3 regions of the Pseudomonas sp. NY15435 genome follow, and region 3 is predicted to be linked to each of the others. Evidence: predicted binding sites of a transcription regulator. Region 3 holds the regulator's gene; each other region holds the start of a gene.
The links. The regulator sigma-54, encoded in region 3, starts transcription at its own class of promoters, with help from an activator protein. The targets are predictions, from matches to a motif close to ANTGGCATNNANNTTGCTNT.

Region 1: the regulator sigma-54 is predicted to act here: its motif matches at 1,722-1,741, upstream of glnK (P-II family nitrogen regulator).
Region 2: the regulator sigma-54 is predicted to act here: its motif matches at 1,949-1,968, upstream of glnA (glutamate--ammonia ligase).

What each region holds. Positions count from the first base shown of each region.
Region 1 is NZ_JBLUQA010000008.1:76,028-79,303, forward strand. It holds gene ACNFH5_RS19675 (YifB family Mg chelatase-like AAA ATPase) at 1-1,208, opposite strand, end outside; gene ACNFH5_RS19680 (accessory factor UbiK family protein) at 1,248-1,526, opposite strand; gene glnK (P-II family nitrogen regulator) at 1,930-2,268, shown strand; gene ACNFH5_RS19690 (ammonium transporter) at 2,310-3,276, shown strand, end outside.
Region 2 is NZ_JBLUQA010000008.1:299,167-302,442, forward strand. It holds gene ACNFH5_RS20685 (mechanosensitive ion channel family protein) at 1-210, shown strand, start outside; gene glnA (glutamate--ammonia ligase) at 441-1,850, opposite strand; gene thiI (tRNA uracil 4-sulfurtransferase ThiI) at 2,183-3,276, shown strand, end outside.
Region 3 is NZ_JBLUQA010000002.1:516,581-519,856, forward strand. It holds gene ptsN (PTS IIA-like nitrogen regulatory protein PtsN) at 1-447, opposite strand, end outside; gene hpf (ribosome hibernation-promoting factor, HPF/YfiA family) at 457-765, opposite strand; gene ACNFH5_RS06520 (RNA polymerase factor sigma-54) at 844-2,346, opposite strand; gene lptB (LPS export ABC transporter ATP-binding protein) at 2,602-3,276, opposite strand, start outside.

The DNA of each region.
Region 1 (3,276 bases), on a different contig from region 3:
CTGGTAGTGGCTCCGCTGGGGGCGAGGCTGGTGCTTTCGCGGCTGACAGTCAGGTGCAGGTCGATGCGGTCCAGCAATGGGCCGGAGAGCTTGGCCCGGTAGCGCTGGATCTGCTCCGGCGAGCAGCGGCAGCGGCCGCTGGGGTCGCCAAGGTAGCCACAGGGGCAGGGGTTCATTGCCGCGACCAGCTGAAAGCGCGCCGGGAAGCGCACGCGGCCATTGGCGCGGGCGATGACGATCTCGCCGCCTTCCAGCGGCTCGCGCAGGACTTCCAATACCTTGCGATCGAACTCCGGTAGCTCATCGAGGAACAGCACGCCTTCGTGCGCCAGGGTGATTTCCCCCGGCTGCGGGCGACTGCCGCCACCGACCAGTGCTGGCGCGGAAGCGGTGTGGTGTGGCTGACGGAAGGGGCGCTGTGGCCAGTGGGTCAACGGCCCGCGCCCGGCGACGGAGTGAATCGCCGCCACCTGCAGCGCCTCGTCTTCGTCCAGCGGCGGCATCAGGCCCGGCAGGCGGCTGGCGAGCAGTGTCTTGCCGGTGCCGGGCGGCCCGCTGAACAGCAGGTTGTGTGCCCCGGCGGCGGCGACCAGCAGGGCCCGCTTGGCGGCGGTCTGGCCCTGCACTTCGGCGAGGTCGGGGTAGGGCTGTGTGGCGCGCAGCAGGCCGTTGGCTTCGTAGGGACGCAGGCGCTCCTGGCCGCTGAAGTGCGCGGCCAGCTCCAGCAGGTGGCCAACGGCGTAGACAGTCAGGCCGCTGGCGAGGCTGGCTTCTTCAGCGTTCTCCTTCGGCACCACCAGGGCGCGCCCGGCGGCGCGGGCAGCCAGCGCAGCGGGCAGTACGCCGGGAACCGGCCGCAAGGTGCCGGACAGCGCCAGTTCACCCAGGCATTCCAGCTCATCCAGCCCGGCAGCATCCGCCAGTTGGCCGCTGGCGGCCAGGATGCCCAGCGCGATGGCCAGGTCGAAACGCCCGCCGTCCTTCGGCAAATCAGCCGGGGCGAGATTCAGGGTAATTCTGCGATTGGGGAAATCGAAGCCGGCGTTGAGCAGGGCGCTGCGGACGCGGTCCTTGCTCTCCTTCACCGCGCCTTCGGGCAGACCGACCAGGGTCAGCGAAGGCAGGCCGTTGGCAAGGTGCGCCTCGACAGTAACGCCGGGTGCTTCCACGCCGACCTGGGCACGACTATGGACGATGGCGAGGGACATGGATCACTCCTTGATCGCATGCCGCCCGCCCGATGTGCGTTATTCGGCGGGGGCGGCGGTGTCGGCAGGCGGCGAGAGCTTGGCTTCCATCTCCGCGACCTTGGCTTCCAGCGCCTCGAGGCGGGCGCGGGTACGGGCGAGGACAACCATCTGGCTGTCGAATTCGTCGCGGCTGACCAGGTCGAGCTTGCTGAAGGCGCTCTGCATCAGAACCTTGAACTGGGCTTCCAGCTCGGCCTTCGGCAGGGGCGATTCGCCACCGAACAGGCGTCCGGCTTGTTGGCTGATGGCATCGAGGAAGGCTTTGGGCGGCAGCATGGTTCATGGGTTCCGGATTGAATCAGAGCGCAGTCTATCACGCAGCCGGCGACGGCTGCGGCGTCCGGGGTTGCACGCTTTTTGAGCAGTGTGCCCGCTCGCCGTGCGCGCTTTCGGTGCGCCAAAGCCGCGCTGGCTAATCGCCAGAAACCCCGGATTCTGGCCAAGTGCCTGATGTCACGGGCATTTCCACGAACTGGCAAGCTTCATGCTTTGGGGCATACATGGCGTGCACCGAGGCAGTTCCGGTGCGGCAGGCGAGGCGGTGGATCGCTTCGAACAAGGCAGTCGGAGTGCTGAGGTAGGGCGGCCGGCGCATTACAAAAGCCAGACACTGCGCTTAGACTTGTCTCCGGGTTCGTTCTTCCTGGGGCGGGTCCACCAAAACACGGGAGAGAGTTACATGAAGCTAGTCACAGCCATCATCAAGCCGTTCAAGCTGGACGACGTTCGTGAGTCGCTGTCCGAGATCGGCGTGCAGGGCATCACTGTGACCGAAGTCAAAGGCTTCGGCCGGCAGAAGGGTCACACCGAGCTGTACCGTGGCGCGGAATACGTTGTCGATTTCCTGCCGAAGGTGAAGATCGACGTCGCCATTGCCGATGACCAGCTGGATCGTGTTATCGAAGCCATCACCAAGGCCGCCAACACCGGGAAGATCGGTGACGGCAAGATCTTTGTCGTAAATCTGGAACAGGCCATTCGTATCCGTACCGGCGAAACCGGCACCGACGCGATCTAAGCCAAGCCCACACCGAACCCCACGCCCCAGGAGAAACAACAATGACTCTGCGCAAATACGCAGGGCTAGGCGCCCTATTGCCCCTCGCAATGCCCGGTCTGGCCTTGGCTGACGAGGCAGCGGCCCCTGTCCTGAACAGCGGTGACACCGCCTGGATGCTGATTTCCAGTGCTCTGGTGCTGCTGATGACCATCCCCGGCCTGGCCCTGTTCTACGGCGGCATGGTGCGCGCCAAGAACGTCCTGTCGATCATGATGCAGTGCTTTGCGATCACCGCGCTGATCAGCATCCTCTGGGTCGTCTACGGCTACAGCCTGGCCTTCGATACCGTCGGTATGGAGAAGGGCGTGGTCAACTTCGCTTCCTTCGTCGGCGGCCTGGACAAGGCCTTCCTCAGCGGCCTGACCAGCACCGGCCTGACTTCCGCCGCCGCGCTGTTCCCGGAAAGCATCTTCGTGATGTTCCAGATGACCTTCGCGATCATCACCCCGGCCCTGATCGTCGGCGCCTTCGCCGAGCGCATGAAGTTCTCGGCCATGCTGATCTTCACCGCGCTGTGGTTCACCCTGGTCTACGCACCGATCGCCCACATGGTCTGGAGCGGTGACGGCGGCCTGCTGTGGGACTGGGGCGTGCTGGACTTCGCTGGCGGCACCGTGGTGCACATCAACGCCGGTATCGCAGGCCTGGTGGCGTGCATCGTGCTGGGCAAGCGCAAGGGCTACCCGACCGCTGCCATGGCGCCGCACAACCTGGGCTACACCCTGATCGGCGCTGCGCTGCTGTGGGTGGGCTGGTTCGGCTTCAACGCCGGTTCCGCCGCTGCCGCCAACGGCACCGCCGGCATGGCCATGCTGGTCACTCAGATCGCCACCGCCGCCGCCGCCCTGGGCTGGATGTTCGCCGAGTGGATCACTCACGGTAAGCCGAGCGCCCTGGGTATCGCTTCCGGCGTGGTTGCCGGCCTGGTTGCCGTCACTCCGGCCGCTGGCACCTGCGGCCCGATGG
Region 2 (3,276 bases), on a different contig from region 3:
GGCCAGGCGATCCTGCGCTTCCGCTTCAAGACCGCGCCGATCCGTCAGTGGGAAGTGCAGCGCGCCTTCAACCTGCGCCTGCGACAGAAGCTCGACAAGGCCGGGCTGGAACTCTCCATGCCGCGCCTGAATGTGCAGCTCTCGCGCATGCGCAAATCGCGCCGCGAGGACGACGAGGAGCAAGGCGCACCGGCCGACGGCGGGATCTGAAACCGGCCTTCCGTTGTAGGAGCGAGCTTGCTCGCGAACGAGTTATCCGGTGACTCCAGTGCTGTGCGATTCGCGAGCAAGCTCGCTCCTACAGGCACAGGCACAGGCACAGGCACAGGCACAGGCACAGGCACAGGCACAGGCACAGGCGCCAGCGGTTTTCTCCAGCCCATAAAAAAGGCCTCCCGAAGGAGGCCTTAATGCTGTCGCTATTTATAGGTATTCGTGGATCAGACGCTGTAGTACAGGTCGTATTCCAGCGGGTGCACGAAGGTGCGCACCTTGATTTCTTCTTCCGACTTCAGCTCGATGTAGGCATCGATGAACTCGTCGGTGAACACGCCGCCCTTGGTCAGGAACGCACGGCCCTTGTCGAGTTCTTCCAGCGCCTCTTTCAGGCTGCCGCAAACCTGCGGGATTTCCTTCGCCTCTTCCGGCGGCAGGTCGTACAGGTTCTTGTCGGCGGCGTCGCCGGGGTGAATCTTGTTCTGGATGCCGTCCAGGCCCGCCATCAGCAGCGCGGCGAAGCACAGGTAGGGGTTGGCAGCCGGGTCCGGGAAGCGCGCTTCGATGCGGCGGGCTTTCGGGCTGGATACGTACGGAATACGGATCGAGGCGGAACGGTTGCGGGCCGAGTAGGCCAGCATGACCGGGGCTTCGAAGCCCGGAACCAGACGCTTGTAGGAGTTGGTGGCCGGGTTGGTGAAGCCGTTCAGCGCCTTGCCGTGCTTGATGATGCCGCCGATGAAGTACAGGGCGGTATCGGACAGGCCGGCATAGCCTTCGCCAGCGAAGGTGTTCTTGCCATCCTTGGAGATGGACATGTGAACGTGCATACCCGAGCCGTTGTCGCCGTACAGCGGTTTCGGCATGAAGGTCACGGTCTTGCCGTAGGCGTCGGCGACGTTGTGGATGCAGTACTTCAGGGTCTGAACTTCGTCAGCCTTGGCAACCAGGGTGTTGAACTTCACGCCGATTTCGTTCTGGCCGGCAGTCGCCACTTCGTGGTGGTGAACTTCGATGACCAGGCCCATTTCTTCCATGGCGTTGCACATGGCGGTACGGATTTCGTGGTCGTGGTCGACCGGCGGTACCGGGAAGTAGCCGCCCTTGACGCCCGGACGGTGGCCTTTGTTGCCGGTCTCGATGTCAGCGTCGGTGTTCCAGGAAGCCTGCTCGGAGAAGATCTTGAACATCGAGCCGGAGATGTCGGACTTGAACTTCACTTCGTCGAAGATGAAGAACTCCGGCTCCGGGCCAACGAATACGGTGTCACCGATACCGGTGGACTTCAGGTATTCCTCGGCGCGCTTGGCGATGTTGCGCGGGTCGCGCTCGTAGCCTTGCATGGTGCTCGGCTCGATGATGTCGCAAACGATGATCAGGGTCGGCTCTTCGGTGAACGGGTCGAGCACGGCGGTGCTGTCGTCCGGGAGCAGGATCATGTCGGAGGCTTCGATGCCCTTCCAGCCTTCGATGGAGGAGCCATCGAACATCTTGCCGGCTTCGAAGAACTCGTCGTCCAGCGCGTCGCGGGCGGGCATGGTGACGTGCTGCTGCTTGCCTTTGGTATCGGTGAAGCGCAGGTCAACCCACTTCACGTCATGATCTTTGATCAGTTGTTGCGACTTGTACGACATGCTGTCCTCCAGGAGGGATTAGAGCTGGGAGCTTTTTCGTGCCCCAGTATCGGGTGATGCCGGCCGGAATACTCCGCCAGGGCAACCTGCCTCACAAGAGAGCAAGTTGCGTGCCAGTGCCCGTAAACGGGCAGGGGCCCTGAAATCACGGGCTCTGGCGTGTGTTACGGATAATTGCACGGAAATAGTGCACCGCTTTGGTGCTCCGTCGTGGTGCATAAGTCCATTTTGGTGCACCAAAAAGAAAGTCTCCGATTTCTGCTCAAGTCTTGAGCAATTTCGGATATAATTCCGCCCCTTTTTTTCAGTCCCATGGCAATCGCCCGGTTCGCATGAAACTCATCGTCAAGGTCTTCCAGGAAATCACCATCAAGAGCCGGCCGGTGCGCAAGCGCTTCATCCGCCAGCTGGCGAAGAACATTCGCACGGTGCTCCGCGATCTCGACCCTGAGTTGCTGGTCGAGGGCGAGTGGGACAACCTCGAGGTCGAGACCAAGGTCACCGACCCGAAAGTCCTGCGCGAGATGATCGAGCGCCTGACCTGCACGCCAGGCATCGGCCACTTCCTGGAAGTGCACGAATACCCGCTGGGCGATTTCGACGACATCCTCGAGAAGTGCAAGGCCCACTTCGGCGACAAGCTGCCGGGTAAGGTCTTCTCCATGCGCTGCAAGCGCGCCGGCAAGCACCCCTTCACCTCTATAGATGTGGAGCGTTACGTCGGTGGCGGCCTGCGCCAGCACTGCGGTGCGGCGGGCGTCTCGCTGAAGAACCCGGAAGTGGAAGTGCGCGTGGAAATCCGCCACGACCGCCTCTACGTGATCCACGCCCAGCACGATGGCCTGGGCGGCTACCCGCTGGGCGCGCTGGAGCAGGTGCTGGTGCTGATGTCCGGTGGCTTCGACTCCACCGTGGCGGCCTACCAGATGATGCGCCGCGGCATGATCAGCCACTTCGTGTTCTTCAACCTCGGCGGCCGTGCCCACGAACTGGGCGTGATGGAAGTCGCGCACTACCTGTGGAAGAAGTACGGCAGTTCCCAGCGCGTGCTGTTCGTCAGCGTGCCCTTCGAGGAAGTGGTCGGCGAGATTCTCACCAAGGTCGACGACAGCTACATGGGCGTGACCTTGAAGCGCATGATGCTGCGCGCCGCCAGCCGCGTGGCCGAGCGCCTGGAGATCGACGCGCTGGTGACCGGCGAGGCGATTTCCCAGGTGTCCAGCCAGACCCTGCCGAACCTCTCGGTGATCGACCGGGTGACCGACACCCTGGTGCTGCGTCCGCTGATCGTCAGCCACAAGCAGGACATCATCGACACCGCCACGCAGATCGGCACCGCCGAGTTCGCCAAGCACATGCCAGAATATTGCGGCGTGATTTCGGTGAACCCGACCACCCAGGCCAAGCCGTACCGCGTCGACCACGA
Region 3 (3,276 bases):
GTCCACGACGATCCGGTACAGGTCCTCGCCGTTGGCGGCGTGACGCAGGCGGTCGCGGACGTCGGAGCGGTCGAGCATGGAGGCGATCTGCCGCAGCAGTTCCAGGTGCTCCTCGGTGGCCGCTTCCGGCACCAGCAGCACGAACACCAGATCCACCGGCGCACCGTCGAGGGCGTCGAAGTCTACCGGGTGGTCAAGGTGCAGGATGGCGCTGATCGGCGACTGGCAGCCGGGGAGGCGGCAGTGCGGAATGGCGATGCCATTGCCGAAGCCGGTGGAGCCCAGGCGTTCCCGGGCCACCAGGCTGTCGAAGATGTCTTGGGAATCGAAACCCGGCAGCTCGCGAGCCACCAGGTTGGCGATTTGTTCGAGGACACGTTTCTTGCTGCCTCCCGGCACGTTCACGAGGGAACGGCCGGGGGTCAGGATTTGCTCAAGTCGGATCATAGGGAGGGGTTAACGGACGCCAACACCTTGCTGGCGTTCGAGGTATTTTTCCTTGTGCTTGATCAGTTGGCGGTCGAGCTTGTCGGTGAGCAGGTCGATGGCCGCGTACATGTCTTCATGTTCGGCGCAGGCCACCACTTCGCCACCGGCGATGTGGAGGGTGGCTTCAATTTTCTGCTTCAGCTTCTCGACCTCCATGATGACCTGAACATTGGTGATCTTGTCGAAGTGGCGCTCCAGTCGGCCAAGTTTCTCGCCGACATAGTCGCGCAGGGCGTCGGTCACATCCAGTTGATGTCCACTGATGTTGACTTGCATACCGCTTTCTCCTTATTGCCCGTGTGTAAGTGGCAGGTTATGGGGCCTGCCGCCGGAACACCTTGGCGTGGATCAACGTCACACCAGTCGCTTGCGCTCGCTCGAGGGAGAGATTCCTAGGGACTCCCGGTACTTGGCGACGGTACGACGTGCCACTTGAATGCCCTGTGCCTCCAGTAAACCAGCGATCTTGCTGTCACTCAATGGCTTTTTCGGACTTTCCGCCGCGACCAGTTTCTTGATGATTGCGCGGATCGCGGTGGACGAGCACTCGCCGCCTTCGGAGGTGCTGACGTGGCTGGAGAAGAAATACTTCAGCTCGAAGATGCCACGCGGCGTGTGCATGAATTTCTGCGTGGTGACACGGGAGATGGTCGATTCGTGCATGCCCACCGCCTCGGCGATGTCGTGCAGGACCAGCGGCTTCATCGCCTCTTCGCCGTATTCCAGGAAGCCGCGCTGGTGCTCGACGATCTGCGTCGCCACCTTCATCAGCGTTTCGTTGCGGCTCTGCAGGCTCTTGATGAACCAGCGCGCTTCCTGCAGCTGGTTGCGCATGAAGGTGTTGTCGGCGCTGGAGTCAGCGCGGCGTACCAGGCCGGCATACTGCGAGTTGACGCGCAGGCGCGGCACCGCTTCCTGGTTCAGCTCCACCAGCCAGCGCTCGTTGTGTTTGCGCACGATGACATCCGGGACCACGTATTCGGCTTCGCCGGATTCGATCTGCGAGCCCGGGCGCGGATGCAGCGACTGAATCAGCTCGATGGTCTCGCGCAGCTCGTCTTCCTTGAGCTTCATGCGGCGCATCAGTTGGCTGTAGTCGCGGCTGCCGAGCAGGTCCAGGTGATCACTGACCAGACGGATAGCCTCGGCCAGCAGGTAAGTCTTGGTGGGCAGCTGGCGCAGCTGCAGCAGCAGGCACTCGCGCAGGTTGCGTGCACCGACGCCAGCGGGTTCGAGCTGCTGTACGCGGCGCAGCACGACTTCCACTTCGTCCATCTCCACGCCCAGTTCCGGATCGATGGAGGCGAGGATGTCGTCGAGGGACTCGTCGAGGTAACCGTCGTCCGTGATGCCGTCGATGATGCTCAGGGCGATCAGGCGGTCGGTATCGGACATCGGCAGGAGGTTGAGCTGCCACAGCAGATGGCTCTGCAGGCTTTCGCCGGCTGAGGTGCGAGAGGTGAAGTCCCACTCGTCGTCATCGTTACTGGGCAGGCTGCTGGCGCTGGTCTGGTAGATGTCTTCCCAGGCAGTGTCTACAGGCAGCTCGTTGGGGATGCGCTCGGCCCACTGGTCCTCATCGAGGCTGTCGGCATTGGGCGTTGTGCTTTCCTGGAAATTGTCCTGGGAGCTGCTGGTGGTGCCGTTGGCGCCTGACTCGGCGCCGTCCGCCATGGGGTCGCTGTTGTCGTAATCCTCGCCTTCTTCCTGGCGCTCCAGCATCGGGTTGGACTCCAGGGCTTCCTGGATTTCCTGTTGGAGGTCCAGCGTGGAGAGCTGGAGCAGTCGGATGGCCTGTTGCAGCTGCGGGGTCATCGTCAGCTGCTGGCCCATCTTTAGGACTAGCGATGGTTTCATGGCTGGAACTAGGCACCTTGTTCGCTGGCGCGAAGCGCGCCATATCCACGACTACGGACACCGGGGTGCCGCGAGGAAGCAAATTATATGCCTGAGTTTGGACGCTTTGCCTAGGGGCTGTCGACCTTTCGTTACAACCCGGTTGCGCCCGGGCAGGACAGGCAGCCGAATGCATCGCGGAACGGCCGACGAGCCGCGCCACGCGCAGGGAGGAGGTGGAGCTGCCACGCCCTGGGAAGGGCGCGGCGCAGGGCCTTAGAGGCGGAACTCGTGGCCCAGGTAGACTTCCTTCACCAGGTCGTTGGCGAGGATGCTCTCGGCGCTGCCTTCGGCGATCAGTTGGCCGTCGTTGACGATATACGCCGTTTCGCAGATATCCAGGGTCTCGCGGACGTTGTGGTCGGTGATCAGCACGCCGATGCCCTTGGCCTTGAGGTGATGGATGATCTGCTTGATGTCCCCCACGGAAATGGGGTCAACGCCGGCGAAGGGTTCGTCCAGCAGGATGAACTTCGGCGAACTGGCCAGGGCGCGGGCGATTTCCACGCGGCGACGCTCACCGCCGGACAGACTCATGCCGAGGTTGTCGCGGATGTGGTGGATGTGGAACTCCTCGAGCAGGCCCTCCAGGGCTTCCTGGCGGCCAGCGCGATCGAGGTCGCTGCGGGTTTCCAGGATGGCACCGATGTTGTCCGCCACCGACAGCTTGCGGAAGATCGAGGCTTCCTGCGGCAGGTAGCCGATGCCGGCGCGCGCGCGGCCGTGCATGGGCAGGTGGGTGACGTCCTGCTCGTCGATGCGCACCACGCCCTGATCGGCGCGAACCAGGCCGACGATCATGTAGAAGCAGGTGGTCTTGCCCGCTCCGTTGGGGCCGAGCAGGCCGACGATCTGCCCGCTCTCGATGCTCATGCTGACGTCGCGAACGAC